4 regions of the Parviterribacter multiflagellatus genome follow, and region 3 is predicted to be linked to each of the others. Evidence: riboswitches for the same ligand, from Rfam matches in the RefSeq annotation. Region 3 holds a riboswitch; each other region holds the start of a gene.
What was found. A riboswitch is a leader RNA that binds a small molecule or an ion and turns the genes downstream of it on or off. The one in region 3 is predicted to bind cyclic di-AMP.

Region 1 (3,489 bases), on a different contig from region 3:
CACCGGCCGCTCCGGCGACGCGTCGGCCACGCCCGGGCGCGGGACGGTCACGGGCGACGAGCCGGTCCGCGCGCCCGCTCCGGCCGCCAAGGCCGCGCCGGCTGCGGCGATCGAGCCGACCGCGACGGCTGCCGCGGCGACCACGCCGTCCGCCGGTGGCGGCCCGATCACGGCGGCCGCGCTCCGCAAGCTGCGCCTGAAGGTCAAGACGCTCGAGCGCATCCCCGCGACGGAGACGGCGCCGGAGGCGCTGCAGCTCGGCGTGTCGGTGCTCGACGCGGCGAACGGGCAGCCCGCCGCCGGGATGCCGCAGACGATGTCCGTGAAGGTCGCCGTGCCGGACGACGAGCAGCGCAAGAGCGTCGCCGGCGGCGCGTCGTCGCTGCACGTGCGCCTCGCGATGCTCGACTCCCGCGGCAACCCCGGCGACGCGCCGCTGACGGCCGCGAACACCAACCTGCGCGTGCGGCTGGCGTTCAGCGCCTCCGAGGTCGACAAGCCCGTGCTCAAGCGCACGGCGGCGGTCGACCAGGCGGTCAGCAGCACGCTCCACGTCTGGGTGCCGCTCGCGCCCGCGGAGGAGCCCGCGCCCACCGAGCCGGGCAAGCCGGTCGATCCCGGGCAGCCGGGCGATCCGGGTGAGCCGGGGCAGCCCGGTGAGCCGGGCGGCCAGCCCGCGCCGGAGCCCACGCCGGAGCCGCTGCCCGTCGAGGACCCAGAGGAGACGCCCGAGGACGCCGAGACGGCGCCGGACGCCGCTCCCGCCATCGACGTCGTCGTGCCGGTGAGCGTCCTGACGCCCGGCGAGTCCAGCTCGCACGAGGTCGAGGTCCCGGTCGCCGATCCGTCCGCGCCCGAGCCGTCCGCGCCGGTCGTGGTCGAGGTCGAGGGCAGCGAGCCCAACCCGGAGCCCGGCACCGAGCCGCAGCCGGACCCGGTGACCCAGCCGACGACCGACCCGGCGGCCGCTCCGACGGCCGACGCGACGGCCCCGGCCGACGCGGCCGCCCCGGCCGACGCAACCGCCCCGGCCGAGGAGCCCGCGCCGAGCCCCGGCGGCTAGAGCCCCGCCGGGTGGCGGACGGTGTAGCCCCGCGTGGAGCGCTCGTCCTGCCGCCAGCGCGGGCCCTTCTCGCCGCTGCCGGACGTGTCGAAGCGGAGCCCGGCGATCACGACGTACGCGTGCGAGCCGTGCGCGTAGACCGTGATCCACTCGCCCTCGCCGGCCTCGCCGAAGCGCGTCAGGCCCGACGAGTCGAGCGGCATCGTCAGCGCGCCCGCGCCGTGGAGCGCGTACGAGACGGCACCCGAGCAGTCGTAGCCGCTGTCCTCGAGCCGGCCGTGGCCGCCGCCGTACCGGTACGGCCTGTCGGTGATGGCGTTCGCCGCCGCGATGGCCGCCTTCACCTCGGCCGGCGCGTCAGCGGGGGCGATCGCGGTGCGGCCGTCGTCGCTCAGCGTCGCCTTGCCGGCGCTGCTGCTCTGCGTCTCGACGGTGGACGGCGCGCTCCGCCGCTCGCGGTAGGCGACCTTCGCCTGCGCGCGGAGCTTCTGCGCGTCCGCGGGGGACAGCCGCCCGTCGACCCGCAGGCTGTGCTGCCGCTCGTACGCCCGCACGGCGCGGACGGTCTTCGCGCCGAAGTGGCCGTCGACTTCCGTGGTGATGCCGACGTAGCCGAGCCAGCGCTGCAGGACGCGGACGTCGCGTCCGGTGTCGCCGCGGCTCAGGGTCTGGTCGCCGAACCTCGCCGCGGCGGGCGCGGCGGGGAGGAACGTCAGGGCGCTCAGGGCACCGGCGAGCGCAGCGCTCACCCGGACCGGAACGTGGTGGGGCACAGGGACCTCTCTCGCTTTCCATGCGCTTCCGGGGTGAGCTGACGGGCTCGCGCTGGAAGCTGCGCTACGCGGGCGCCCTGGCCCGCGATTCGCCCCGTGCGCCGGCGTCGCCGCCGGCACGAGTGGTTCCCCCGGCCGCCCCGCATGCCCGCGAAGCGGTTCAGCATCGTTGTCTCTCCGCCTTCGACACACCCCCCTCGCGAGAGTTGCGGTGCGCGGTCACCGGTCCACCGCGGCCGGACCGTTATACGTAGTACGCTCGCGCCCGGCGACGCGATGAGAGCCCACGTCTTCGACATGGACGGCACGCTGCTGCACGGCACGACCGCGCCGGCGCTGCTGGCCGCGGCGCTCGGCCGGTCCGAGGGGCTGGCGGCGATGGAGGCGCGCTTCGCCGAGGGCGCCGCGACGGCGGTCGAGTTCGCGCGCGAGCTGCACGGCATGTGGGGCGTCGTCGATCCCGCGGTCGCGCAGCGGGCGTTCGCCGCCGCGCCGCTCCTGGCCAACGTCGCCGAGGTGCTGCAGGACATCCGCCGGCGCGGCGAGCATGCGTGCCTGATCACGATGTCGCCCGACTACTTCGCCGAGCGGTTCCTCGACCTGGGCTTCGACGCCGTCTTCGCCTCCCGGTTCCCGCGTGCCGCCGGGGAGCCGCTGGACGAGGCGGGCATCCTCGACCCCGAGGACAAGCCGCGGCTGGCGGCGGCGTTCTGCGCCGAGCACGGCCTCACGATCCGCGACGCGATCGCGTACGGCGACTCGATGTCCGACGTCTTCCTCTTCCGCGAGGCCGGCGTGTGCGTGTCGGTCAATGGCGACCACCACCTCGCCGACCTCGCCGACGTGGCGGTCGAGGGCCGGGACCTGCTGCTGGCGTACCGCGCCGCACGGCGGCTCTGCGACGGCGCCTAGCGAACGAGAAGTGCCCCGAGCTGGAGTCGAACCAGCGGCCTACTCCTTAGGAGGGAGTCGCTCTATCCAGCTGAGCTATCGGGGCCGGTGCCCTTGCGGACCGGTCCGATGGTAGACGGGAAGCGGCTCGCCGTCAGGGTGGAAGAGGATCAGCACGTCCGCCGGCCCGCCCGCGCCGGCGAGCCAGTGGGGGCGCCAGGTGGGGAACTCGGCGGCCTCGCCGCGCTCCACCACGAGCTCGTGCTCCCCGAGCACGAGCCGCAGCCGACCGGCGAGGACGTAGAGCCACTGGTGCCCCTCGTGGCTGTGCAGATGGGGCTCCGCGTCCGGTGCGGCGCCCGGGACCGTGACGCGGTACGCGCGGCGGCCGTCCGGGCGCTCGTCGGCGAGCGGGATCCACGTGCGCCCGTTGCGCGCGGGCGTGGCGTCGCGCTCCGGACGCTCGCCCAGCAGCTCCTCCGGGGCCACGTCGAGCGCCGCCGCCAGCCGCTCGACATGACCGAGCGAGAGCTGCCGCGCGCCGGTCTCCAGCCGGCTGAGCGTGGAGGTCGCCATGTCCGCCGCGCGGGCCAGCGCGGCGACGGTGAGGCCGCGCTCGAAGCGCAGCTGGCGCAGGCGGGCGCGGGTCCGGTCCTCGAGCGTTGCCACTGTGGCAACACCGTAGGCACCCGCTCGTGGACCCGCCACGCTCGGAGGCATGAAGCACCTGGAGATCGAAGTCGACGGCGGCGTCATCCACGC
Region 2 (3,489 bases), on a different contig from region 3:
TCTGGTCAGCGGTCAGTGACGACTTACGACCGCGCTTGGGCCGGGCCTCGCCCGCTGGCGCAGGCGTGCGCCCACGCCAGAGCAGCGCGAGCGTCTTCGCGGGGTCGCCGGTGCCGGTGAACTCAGGGGCCATGTATTTCCGTATGTTGTACGGTATTGCGTACGGCAAGGCGCGCGGAGGGCGCGCGCCGCCAGCGAATCTAAAGGGGATCGGCATGCAACGGACGACGCCTGCGGTCGTCGCGGAGGGACTGCGGAAGCGGTTCGGGGAGCACGAGGCGCTGGCCGGCCTCGACCTCGAGGTCACGCCCGGGACGGTGCAGGGGCTGCTCGGCCCGAACGGCGCCGGGAAGACCACGGCGGTGCGGATCCTCGCCACGCTGCTCGACGCCGACGGCGGCCGGGCGGAGGTCGCGGGGATCGACGTCGCGCGCGACCCGGTGAAGGCGCGCGAGCGGCTCGGGCTCGTGGGCCAGCAGGCCGCGCTCGACGAGGCGCTGAGCGGGCGCCAGAACCTGCTCCTCTTCGGCCGGCTCTTCCACCTGAGCGGCGCGGAGGCGGCGCGGCGGGCGGACGAGCTGCTGGAGCAGTTCGGCCTGACCGACACCGGCAAGCGGCCGGTGTCCAAGTTCAGCGGCGGCATGCGGCGGCGGCTCGACCTCGCCGCGTCGTTGATCCTCGCGCCCGAGGTGCTCTTCCTCGACGAGCCGACGACGGGGCTGGACCCGCGCTCGCGCAGCGAGGTCTGGGCGGCGATCCGGGCGCTGGTCGACGGCGGCACGAGCGTGCTGCTGACGACGCAGTACCTGGAGGAGGCCGACCAGCTCGCGGACCGCATCGCGCTGATCGACCACGGGCGGAGCGTCGCGGAGGGCACGCCGGCGGAGCTCAAGGCGCGGCTCGGCGGCGACCGGATCGACGTCGTGGTGCGCGAGGACGGCGAGGTGGCGCGCGCCCGCGAGGCGCTCGCGCGAGTGGGCTCCGGGCCGCCGGAGGTCGACGAGGACGCGCGCCGGATCAGCGTGCCCGTCCGCGCCGGCGACGGCGTGGCGGCGCTGACCGGCGCCGTCCGCGGGCTCGATGACGCGGGTGTCGTGCCCGAGGACGTCGCGCTGCGCCGGCCGACGCTCGACGAGGTGTTCCTGAGCCTGACCGGAGGGGTGGCCGCATGACCCGTTGGACGATCCTCGACGCGCGCACGATGACGCTGCGGGCCGCCTGGCAGTGGGCGCGGCAGCCCGGCGCGGTCGCCGTGACGCTGCTCTTCCCGGTGCTGACGCTCTTCCTCTTCGGCGCGCTGTTCGGCGGCCAGATGGAGGTGCCGCCGGGCGCGGACTACGACGAGCTGCTGCTCCCGGGCATGCTCGCGCTGGGCGTCGCGTTCGGCGTGGAGGCGACGATGATCGCGATCGTCACCGACGCGTCGAAGGGCGTGACCGACCGGTTCCGCTCGATGCCGATCGCACCGTCGGCGGTGGTCGCGGGGCGGGCGGCCGCCGACCTGCTGCAGTCGCTCGCCGGCCTCCTGGTCCTGCTGCTGGCGGGCCTCGCGCTCGGCTGGCGCTGGCACGAGGGGCTGGGGAACGCGGTCGCCGCGCTCGGCCTCCTCCTGCTGCTGCGCCTCGCGTTCGTGTGGATCGGCGTCTACCTCGGCCTCGTCGCGGGCTCGCCCGAGGCCGTCGTCGCGATCCAGATCCTCGTCTGGCCGATCGGCTTCCTCTCCAGCGTCTTCGTCTCCCCCGACTCGATGCCGGCGGTGCTCGGGACGCTCGCGGAGTGGAACCCGCTCTCCTCCACCGCGGCGGCGGTCCGCGACCTCTTCGGCAACCCCGGGTGGGAGGGGACGTCCTGGGCGGCCGACCACGCGCTCCTCCTCGCGATCGCCTGGCCGCTCGTCCTGATCGCGGTCTTCCTGCCGCTCTCGATCCGCCGGTATCAGGCGCTTCGCCGCTGACGAGAGACGGGGCCCGCCACCGACGGAGGCAGCAGCGCGCTCCGGCGCTACGGCGTGGCGCGCACGAGGCCCGCATCGTGGTCGTGGACGGCACACGGTTTCGAAGCCGATCCTTGTCCGGATCGGCGAGGAGCCGGGGGCCGTCCACGGCCGCGAGGCGCCCCTCGTGCGTGTCGCGACAGCGTCGGGGCGCGCTGCTGACTTGTTATGTCGCACAGAGTCGCTACTGTTCCGGCCGCCGAATCACTCCTGGTCCGCCGGGGGTGAACGGGGGACCCAGTCGTATGGGGCGAATCGACTTCGCAAGAGGTCGTAGCGCACTGCGCGAGCCCGTCAGCTCACCTCGTAGGCACCCAACCAGTTGTGACTTCCTACGAGACGACACACCGTGCCCGTGGCTGCCGCGCACTCGCGCTGGCGGCGCTGAGCCTGCTGACCGCGCTGGTGGCCCTCCCGGCCGCTGCCCAGGCGGACCAGGTGGCGACCGGCGGCGGCGCGGCGTACGAGGAGCCGGCGGTCGCGGCGCTCAAGTGCGGCACCGGCGACGCCACGTCGTGCCCGCGCGGGCACGTGCTGCGGCTGAGCGGCGAGGGCCTCGCGGCGACGCGCAGCGTCGTCTTCCTCGGCGGCAAGGGCGCGCGGGACGACCGCCGCGCGACGCCGACCGAGAAGAGCCCGCACCGCGTCATCGTCAAGGTGCCGACGTCCGCGAAGAGCGGCCCGATCCGCATCATCGCGGCGACCGGCGGCTTCACCGGCCCGTCGCTCAAGGTGCTCCCGACCCGCAAGGCACGCGCGGTGGTCACGCCCGCGTCGCTCCCGGCGGCCGGCAGCGGCATCTTCCCGGTGCAGGGCGAGCACGATTTCGGCACGTTCGTCAACACCTTCGGCGGCGGCCGCGGCCATCAGGGCCAGGACGTGCTCGCCGACTGCGGCACCCCGCTCGTCGCGGCGCTCGGCGGCACGGTGCAGATGAACAAGTTCCAGTCGAACGCCGGCAACTACATCGTCATCCAGGCCGCGGACGGGACCAGCCAGGCGTACATGCACCTGCAGGAGCCGTCGCCGCTGCAGAAGGGCGAGCCGGTCCTCGCGGGCCAGCCGATCGGCGTCGTCGGGCAGACCGGCCGCGCCAGCGCCTGCCACCTGCACTTCGAGTTCTGGACCGCGCCCGGCTGGTACGAGGGCGGCGAGCCGATCGACCCGCTGCCGATGCTGAAGTCGTGGGCGAGCGCGGGCACGACCGTCACCGCGGCCTCGAAGACGGCCGCCCCGGCCGCGGCCGCCTCCGGCGGCGCCTCCGCCCGCTAGTCCTTCTTCCCGGAGCCTGGCTCGGCCATCTTGCCGTGCAGCGCCGCCTTGGCGCTGTCGGGCAGGAAGCGCGAGCCGCGACCCTGCAGCTTGGTCTGCAGCGACGCCGAGACGACGCGCTCGTCGCCGTTCATGAGCGCCTCGAAGCCGTCGCGGGCCACGTCGGCCGGGTCGTCCTTCGGGCCGGTGCCGATCCGCGTGTCCTCCAGGTCGGCGCGCTCGAA
Region 3 (3,489 bases):
CGAGCCGGCGGAGACGATGCACGCGGCGCTCTCGGCGCTCGGGTTCGCGCCCGAGCTCGCGCTGGACGGCGGCTGCTGCACGTACACGCTCGGCGTCTGCCCCTACCGCGACGCGGTGCGGGAGAACCAGCCGCTCGTCTGCACGCTCCACCGCGGCCTCAGCGCCGGGATGGTGGCGGCGCTCGACCCGGGCGCGCGGCTCGTCGAGTTCACCCCGCACGACCCCGACGTGGCCGGGTGCCGCGTCGTGGTCGACGGGTTCTAGTCGCAGAGCGCGAGGACGAGCCCGGTGAAGCGGCCGTCCTCGTTGACGTCGTACGCGGCCTGGACCTTCGGGCGCACCGTGCGCCGGTCGAGCAGCGGGCGCCCGTTCACCGCCATCCCGTCCGGCCCGTCGTAGCCGTAGCCCCGGATCTTCGCGCCGGCCGGGCACGTGAGCCGCAGGCGGATGCCCGAGTGCGCCGGCCCGCTGACGCGCACCGGCAGGAGCGTCTGCCCGCGCTTGAGCCGCTCGCCCTTGACCAGCAGCGGCTCGGTCGGCGCCCCGTCGATCGCGGCGGGCGTGGTGTCCGGCGGCGTGAGCGGGTCGAGGTAGTCGGCGGAGTGGTCGACCGCGAGCGCCGGGGCCGGCGCGGCAAGCGCCACGAGCGCGGCGGCGAGGGTCAGCGGGCGGAGGCGGGAGGTGGGCACACGACCACGATCGCACCGCTGCGGTCGCCCGCCCACCACACCAAGGTGGTGTCGTCGCACACCCCGCGGGTATGCACAGCACATGTCGCGCATCCTCCTCGTCGTCGCCGCGGTCCTCGCCACGCTGTTGGCCGCCGCTCCCGCCGTCGCCGACCGGCCACCCAAGAGCCGGCCCGTGATCGTCGTCGCCGGCACGCCGCCGGCGCAGCTCGACGTCCTCGACCTCAAGAAGGGCAAGGGCCGCAAGGCGCGCGCGGGCGACGAGCTCGTCGTCCACTACGCGATGGTCACCTGGTCGGACGGCAAGGAGAAGGACGCGAGCTACGGCCGCGGCCCGTTCACGTTCGAGCTCGGCGCCGGCGTCGTCATCCCCGGCTGGGACGAAGGGCTCGCCGGCATGCGCGAGGGCGGGCGACGCAGGGTGATCGTCCCTCCCGCCCTCGCCTACGGCGAGCAGGGCTCCGAACCGGCGGTCAAGCCGAACGAGACCCTCGTGTTCGTCGTCGACCTCGTGCGCGTGCGGCGGTAGGCCGCACGCGCGACGCGGATCAGACCTTCGAGCAGACCGGCCAGGCGCCCGGGCCCTGGGTCTCCAGGAGCTCGAGGGCGAGGCGGTCCTGCTCGGCCTCGGGAGCCTTGGCGGGGTCGCCGGTGCCGCCGAGCTGCTTCCAGGTCGAGCGGAGGAACTGGTACTTGCCGCGGTAGCGGCCGTCGGGCGAGACCGCGGTCGGGTCGCCGCCGGACTCGCACTGGGCGATCTTGGCGAGCAGGGCGGTGGGCGCCTCGACGTCGCCGGAGCCGGAGCCGGACGCGGACGCCTCGGTGGCCGTCGGCAGGTCGAGCGCCTCGAGCGTGGCGGGGCCCACGATGCCGTCCGGCGTCAGGCCGTTGCGCCGCTGGAAGCGCTTGATCGCGCGGCGCGTCTGCGGGCCGACGTGGCCGTCGGCCTTCACGCCGAGCTTGCGCTGCAGCGCCTTCACGTCGTAGCCGGCGCCGCTGGTCGCGGTCTGCGCGGGCGCGGGTGCGGTGGCTGCTGCCTGGTCGTCGGCCGACGTCCCGCCGACGGTCTCCTGCGCGGCGGCGCCGACGGCGCCCAGCGCGAGCACGCTGCCGGCGATCAGCACCGCCCGGCGCCCGCCACCGACGACGCGCTCGCGGCGGTTGCGACGCAGGCGCCGCTCCACCGATGCGCGCAGGGAGCGACGGGCGTGGGTTGGGTCTGCGAGGTCGCGGGTGTCGCACGCGGACGCGTGCAGCGGCTCCTCGTTCGTCTTCACGATGGGGTGTTCCTCCGGTCGTCACGGCGCCTACGAGGTGAGCTGACGGGCTCGCGCTGGACGTGCGCTACACCGAGGTGCACTCGGCGATTCGCCCCAAGGACCGGGCCGCGGCAACGGCACCGACCCCAAGTGGGTCCCCCGCTCCGGCATGCCGTGGCACACCGGACTCGGCGATGTTCAAGTCCAAGATCCTACGGAACTCTCGGACGGACAGGCTGTTAACCGAGGTGATCGGCAGTCCTAACGAAAGCTGAACGTTCGCTTCAGGACCCGCTTAGGGTCCGAGAGGAAGCTCCCCGTCACGATGAGCCCGAACCCCCTCCCTGATCCCTCTGACAGCCTGCAGGCCTTCCTCGAGGCCATCGGCAAGGTCCCGCTGCTCAACGCCAAGCAGGAGATCGAGCTGGCCAAGCGCATCGAGCGCGGCGACCTCGACGCGAAGGAGCACATGATCGAGGCGAACCTGCGCCTCGTGGTGCACGTCGCCAAGCGCTACCGGCGCGACCGCGAGGGCGACGGGGCGCTGTCGTTCCTGGACCTCATCCAGGAGGGGACGCTCGGCCTCGTCCGCGCGGCCGAGAAGTTCGACTACCGCAAGGGCTTCAAGTTCTCGACCTACGCGACGTGGTGGATCCGCCAGTCGATCGCCCGCGCGATCGCCGACAAGGGCCGCACGGTGCGCCTGCCCGTCCACGTCGTCGACCAGGTCAACAAGATCACCCGCGCCGAGCGCGACCTCTCCCTCAAGCTGGGCCGCGACGCGCAGCCGGAGGAGATCGCCGAGCACCTGGGCTTCGAGGTCCAGGTCGTCGAGGACCTCAAGCGCGCCTCGCGCACCCCGGTCTCCCTCAACGCCGCCGTCGGCGACGAGGAGGACACCGAGCTCGGCCACCTCATCGCCGACGACAACGCCGAGCAGCCCGAGGTCCGCGCCGAGGAGACGATGCGCGAGCGCGCGGTCTCCGATGCGCTGGACTGCCTGTCGACGCTCGAGCGCCGCGTGCTGCAGCTCCGCTACGGCCTCGCCGGCGAGCAGGCGCACACGCTCCCGGCGATCGGCAAGCAGCTCGGCATCACCGCCAACCGCGCGCGCATCGTCGAGATGACCGCGCTGGAGCGCCTCAGCGGCATCCCCGAGGGCCGCGCGCTCCAGGACGCCGCCTAGCGCGTCCGCGCCACGTTTCACCGGCCCGGGCGGGGGTACCGGGTCGGTCGTGCTCCTGGCGCTCTTCCCCGCGTCCGCGCTCCTCGCCGCGGGCATCCTCGTGGTCGTGCTCAGCCGTCACCGGAAGGTGGGCGGCGGGCTCATCGTCCTGGGCGCGATCGCGACGGCCGGCGCCGTGTACCTCCAGGCCGCGTACAAGCCGTACCGGCTGCCGGCGGAGAGCATGCTCCCGACGCTGGAGGTGGACGACCGCGTCCTCGTCCGCAAGGGCCAGGACGTCGGCGTGGGCGACATCGTCGTCTTCCACCCGCCCGCGGGCGCCGCGGGGTTCGAAGGGCCCCAGTGCGGGGTCCC
Region 4 (3,489 bases), on a different contig from region 3:
CGGGTTGCACGCCGGGTCAGGGCAGCGCAGCTCCATGTGCGACGCGCGCGGGGGCACGCGGACGAGCGCTGAGCGGTTCCGCCGCGACCACGCCACGTACACCGGCGCCTCGAAGCCCGGCACGAGGCGCTTGTAGGAGTTGACCCACTGGGCGAAGATCGCGCTCAGCTCGCGCGCGTGGCGCAGCTGGCCGGCGATGAAGCCGCGCGCGACGTTGCTGAGCCCGTACGCGTCGCTCTCGTCGAGGAACGCGTCGCCCTCGCCGCGGATCAGGCCGAGGTGCGTGTGCATGCCGGAGCCGTTCTCGCCCTCGAGCGGCTTGGGCATGAACGTCGCGTGCCAGCCCTCCTTGACCGCGTACTCCTTGACCGTGATGCGGTAGGTCATCACGTCGTCGGCCATCTTCAGCGCCTCGTTGGCGGCGAGCGCGATCTCGTGCTGGCTCGGGCCGCCCTCGTGGTGCGACGTGTTCACGGGGATGCCGAGCTGCTCGAGCGCGAGGACGGTCTCGCGGCGCACGTCGGTGCCGGCGTCGAGCGTCGTCAGGTCGAAGTAGCCGCCCTCGTCGAGCGGCTGCGTCCCGTGCGCGTCGCGGAAGAGGAAGTACTCGGGCTCGACGCCGACGTTGAACTGGTCGAACCCGAGGCCGAGGAGCCGCTCGATCGCGCGGCGCAGCACGTGGCGCGGGTCGCCCTCGTACGGCGTGCCCTCGGGGGTGCGGATGTCGCAGATCATCCGCGCGACGCCCTGCTCGTCGGGCCGCCACGGCAGGACGGCGAACGTGGACGGGTCCGGCATGGCGATCATGTCCGACTCCTCGACCGGGTTGAAGCCGGTGATCGAGGAGCCGTCGAACGCGATGCCGTTGGCGAGCGCCTCGTCGAGGTGCTCGCGGCCGACGCCGAAGGACTTGAGCTGGCCGAGGATGTCCGTGAACCAGAAGCGGACGAAGCGGATGTTCCGCTCCTCGACGAGCGCCTTGACGTCGTCGGCGGTGCGCGGGCGATCGGGCGACATAGCGGCGGAGACTACGACGTGGCGGCGACGCCCCGTTTAGCCACGGGGCGAAGGATCTGGCCGCGCGTTGCGACAGTCGGTCTAGAAGCCCGCGGCGCCCGCGGTGCCCGGATCGGAGATCGCGGCGATGAGGATGAGCAGGAGCCCCATGAGGAACGCCCACATGGCGACCCGGTCGGGACGGCGCTCGAAGCGCTCGGCGGCGCCGCGCGCAGGGCGGCGGCGGCCGGAGCGGGTCGCGACGGCCGTCTCGGCCGGCGCGGTGAAGCCGTGGACGCGGTCGACCTGGCCGCGGATCTCGATCGTGCGGCGGCCGTTCTCGATGCGGTCGGCGCCCTTGGGCAGGAGCCGTGCGTCGTACTGGCCCTCGGCCCACTGCGGGACGTGCGAGAACGTCTGCTCCATCGAGCCGTCCCACAGGTCGTCGACCTGGCGCTCACGCTGCGCCTCGGCCTCACGCGCGGCCGCGCGGGCCTGCGCGTCGCCGCGGCGGGTGCGGAGGGTCTCCTCCGGCGCAGGGGCGGGAGCGATCGGGGGCGCCTCGCCGGACAGCTTCGCGAGGAACGCGGCGTCCTCGGCCTCGTGACGCGCCTGCGCGCTCTTGAGCCAGGTCTGCTGCTGGGCCTCGGCCCAGCGGGCTGCCCGCTCCTCCGGGGACTTGGGCTGCGCCCAGGGGTCCGCCGGCATCTCGAAGACCTCGTGCTCGAGCGTCGCGATCGCCGCGTCGTCGGCGCGCGCGCCGCGCTCGAAGCGCCGCTTGGGCGGCGGAGCGCCGTCCGCGCGCTCGTCGCGCGGGCGGAGATGCTGCACGTCAGCCCACCAGGGGGCAGCCGGGTCGCTCATGTCGGGGTCTTCGTCTCTTTCCTCGTGCCTACGGGGTTAGCTGACGGGCTCGCGCCGAAAGAGCAGCGCTACACCTCCCGAGGGAGACGATTCGCCCCAACAGATGGGTCCCCCGCTCCCTCCGGCTCGGACGCAAGGTGGCGTACGGGTCGGACGGACTCGGCGGTCGAACTGGCGGCAGCGTAGCAGTGGCTGAAACACCTGCAAAACGCCTTCTGCCCCAGAACCATCGGAGGATGCGGGGAGATCCTGCGTCTGCAACGGATCTTTCACGCCGTTCTCACACCTGTGCGTGACGAACCGCACGCGGAAGCTCCCGCGGGTCCACCACATGGAACGCGCCCGTCCGACGCGGCGGCGTCAGTCGGTCTCGCGCCCGGCGACGCGCGCGACGTACGCGGCCACGGCGTCGGCGTCCGCGCCGCTGACCAGCCCGGCCGGCATCTGGCCCTGGCCCCGCGCGCGGCCCTTCTCGATCGCGTCGATCACGAGCTCCTTGGGCGGACGCAGGGCGTCGAGGCTCGGGCCGACGCGCTGGACGGCGTTCGACGCGCCGAGCGTGTGGCACTGCACGCAGCTGCGGTTGAAGACCTGGCGGCCGTGCTCCTCGCGCGCGGTGAGCTTCACCGGGCCGGCCTCGTCCGAGCTGTCGGCGTCCGCGATGCCGACGACGACCGGGATCGCCGCGCCGCACAGCACGACGACGAGGCCGACGATGACGCCGAGCGCGCGCCGGCTCCCCCGCTTGCTGGAGTCGAGCACCGGCCCCTTCGACCCGCTGCGCATCGCGACGAACACGACGCCGAGGCCGACGACGAGGAAGAAGAGAACGAACACCAAGGTCCACACGGCGCGGGACGCTACAGCATCGTGGCGATGCGCACGAGACCTGCCGTCAGCGCGACCTCCCCTGCGCGAACGACATGACCGGCGGGGCGACCGCGCGGAAGTCGCCGCCGCCCGCGGCGATGCGCAGCTCCTCGTCCGGCTCCCCCTCGCCGATGGCGAGATCGAGCTCTCGCACCTCCGCCGCGAGCTTCCCCGGCGCCTCGAGCCCTTCGACCTTGCGGACGAGCACGTTGATGCTCCCGCCCGCGGACGCGAACCGCTCCAGCTTGCCCTCCGCGATCACCAGCGGCTCGGTCCGCACCGCGAGCCGGTCGCGCTCGTACACCGCGGGCGGCACGACGAGGTTGACCGTCCCGTGCTCGTCCTCCAGCAGCATGAACACGACGCCCTTCGCGGTGCCCGGCCGCTGGCGCGCGACGACGAGCCCGCCGATGCGCACCGGCTGGTCGTGCGGGAGCCGCTCCAGGTCGGCGCTCGACACGGTGCCCCGCGCGCCCAGCGCCGGCCGCAGCAGCCCCATCGGGTGGCGGTGGACGCTCACGCCGGTGGTGGCGTAGTCGGCGACCATCTCGTCCCAGTGGTCGAGCCGCCGCAGCCGCGGCGCCTTCGGCAGCGCGAGCGGCAGCGCCAGCTGCACCGTCCCGTTCTGCGCCTTGCGCCCCGGCGTCGCGGTGCCGAGCGACCACAGCGCCGCCCGCCGGTCCCCCGCCAGCGGGTCGCACGCGCCCGACCACGCGAGCGTCTCCAGCGCCGCGCGGCCCGTGCCCGCGCGCGAGGCGA

Region 1: linked by a shared signal. The riboswitch ahead of AC1UE5_RS21190 (peptidoglycan-binding domain-containing protein) and the one ahead of AC1UE5_RS10965 (transglycosylase family protein) in region 3 are both predicted to bind cyclic di-AMP.
Region 2: linked by a shared signal. The riboswitch ahead of AC1UE5_RS14885 (M23 family metallopeptidase) and the one ahead of AC1UE5_RS10965 (transglycosylase family protein) in region 3 are both predicted to bind cyclic di-AMP.
Region 4: linked by a shared signal. The riboswitch ahead of AC1UE5_RS02015 (hypothetical protein) and the one ahead of AC1UE5_RS10965 (transglycosylase family protein) in region 3 are both predicted to bind cyclic di-AMP.

Annotation. Positions count from the first base shown of each region.
Region 1 is NZ_JBXPIZ010000010.1:120,754-124,242, reverse strand. Features, by position in the region: gene AC1UE5_RS21195 (hypothetical protein) at 1-1,063, shown strand, start outside; gene AC1UE5_RS21190 (peptidoglycan-binding domain-containing protein) at 1,060-1,812, opposite strand; cyclic di-AMP (ydaO/yuaA leader) riboswitch at 1,844-2,012, opposite strand; gene AC1UE5_RS21185 (HAD family hydrolase) at 2,113-2,748, shown strand; tRNA gene AC1UE5_RS21180 (tRNA-Arg) at 2,760-2,833, opposite strand; gene AC1UE5_RS21175 (helix-turn-helix domain-containing protein) at 2,824-3,396, opposite strand; gene AC1UE5_RS21170 (alpha/beta fold hydrolase) at 3,446-3,489, shown strand, end outside.
Region 2 is NZ_JBXPIZ010000006.1:271,200-274,688, forward strand. Features, by position in the region: gene AC1UE5_RS14870 (TetR/AcrR family transcriptional regulator) at 1-133, opposite strand, end outside; gene AC1UE5_RS14875 (ATP-binding cassette domain-containing protein) at 216-1,172, shown strand; gene AC1UE5_RS14880 (ABC transporter permease) at 1,169-1,954, shown strand; cyclic di-AMP (ydaO/yuaA leader) riboswitch at 2,181-2,322, shown strand; gene AC1UE5_RS14885 (M23 family metallopeptidase) at 2,318-3,265, shown strand; gene AC1UE5_RS14890 (SDR family NAD(P)-dependent oxidoreductase) at 3,262-3,489, opposite strand, start outside.
Region 3 is NZ_JBXPIZ010000004.1:319,640-323,128, reverse strand. Features, by position in the region: gene AC1UE5_RS10980 (helix-turn-helix transcriptional regulator) at 1-265, shown strand, start outside; gene AC1UE5_RS10975 (hypothetical protein) at 262-690, opposite strand; gene AC1UE5_RS10970 (FKBP-type peptidyl-prolyl cis-trans isomerase) at 773-1,219, shown strand; gene AC1UE5_RS10965 (transglycosylase family protein) at 1,239-1,967, opposite strand; cyclic di-AMP (ydaO/yuaA leader) riboswitch at 1,978-2,153, opposite strand; gene AC1UE5_RS10960 (sigma-70 family RNA polymerase sigma factor) at 2,275-3,135, shown strand; gene lepB (signal peptidase I) at 3,185-3,489, shown strand, end outside.
Region 4 is NZ_JBXPIZ010000001.1:450,722-454,210, reverse strand. Features, by position in the region: gene AC1UE5_RS02020 (glutamine synthetase family protein) at 1-1,017, opposite strand, end outside; gene AC1UE5_RS02015 (hypothetical protein) at 1,099-1,827, opposite strand; cyclic di-AMP (ydaO/yuaA leader) riboswitch at 1,870-2,005, opposite strand; gene AC1UE5_RS02010 (c-type cytochrome) at 2,221-2,709, opposite strand; gene AC1UE5_RS02005 (DNA polymerase III subunit alpha) at 2,756-3,489, opposite strand, start outside.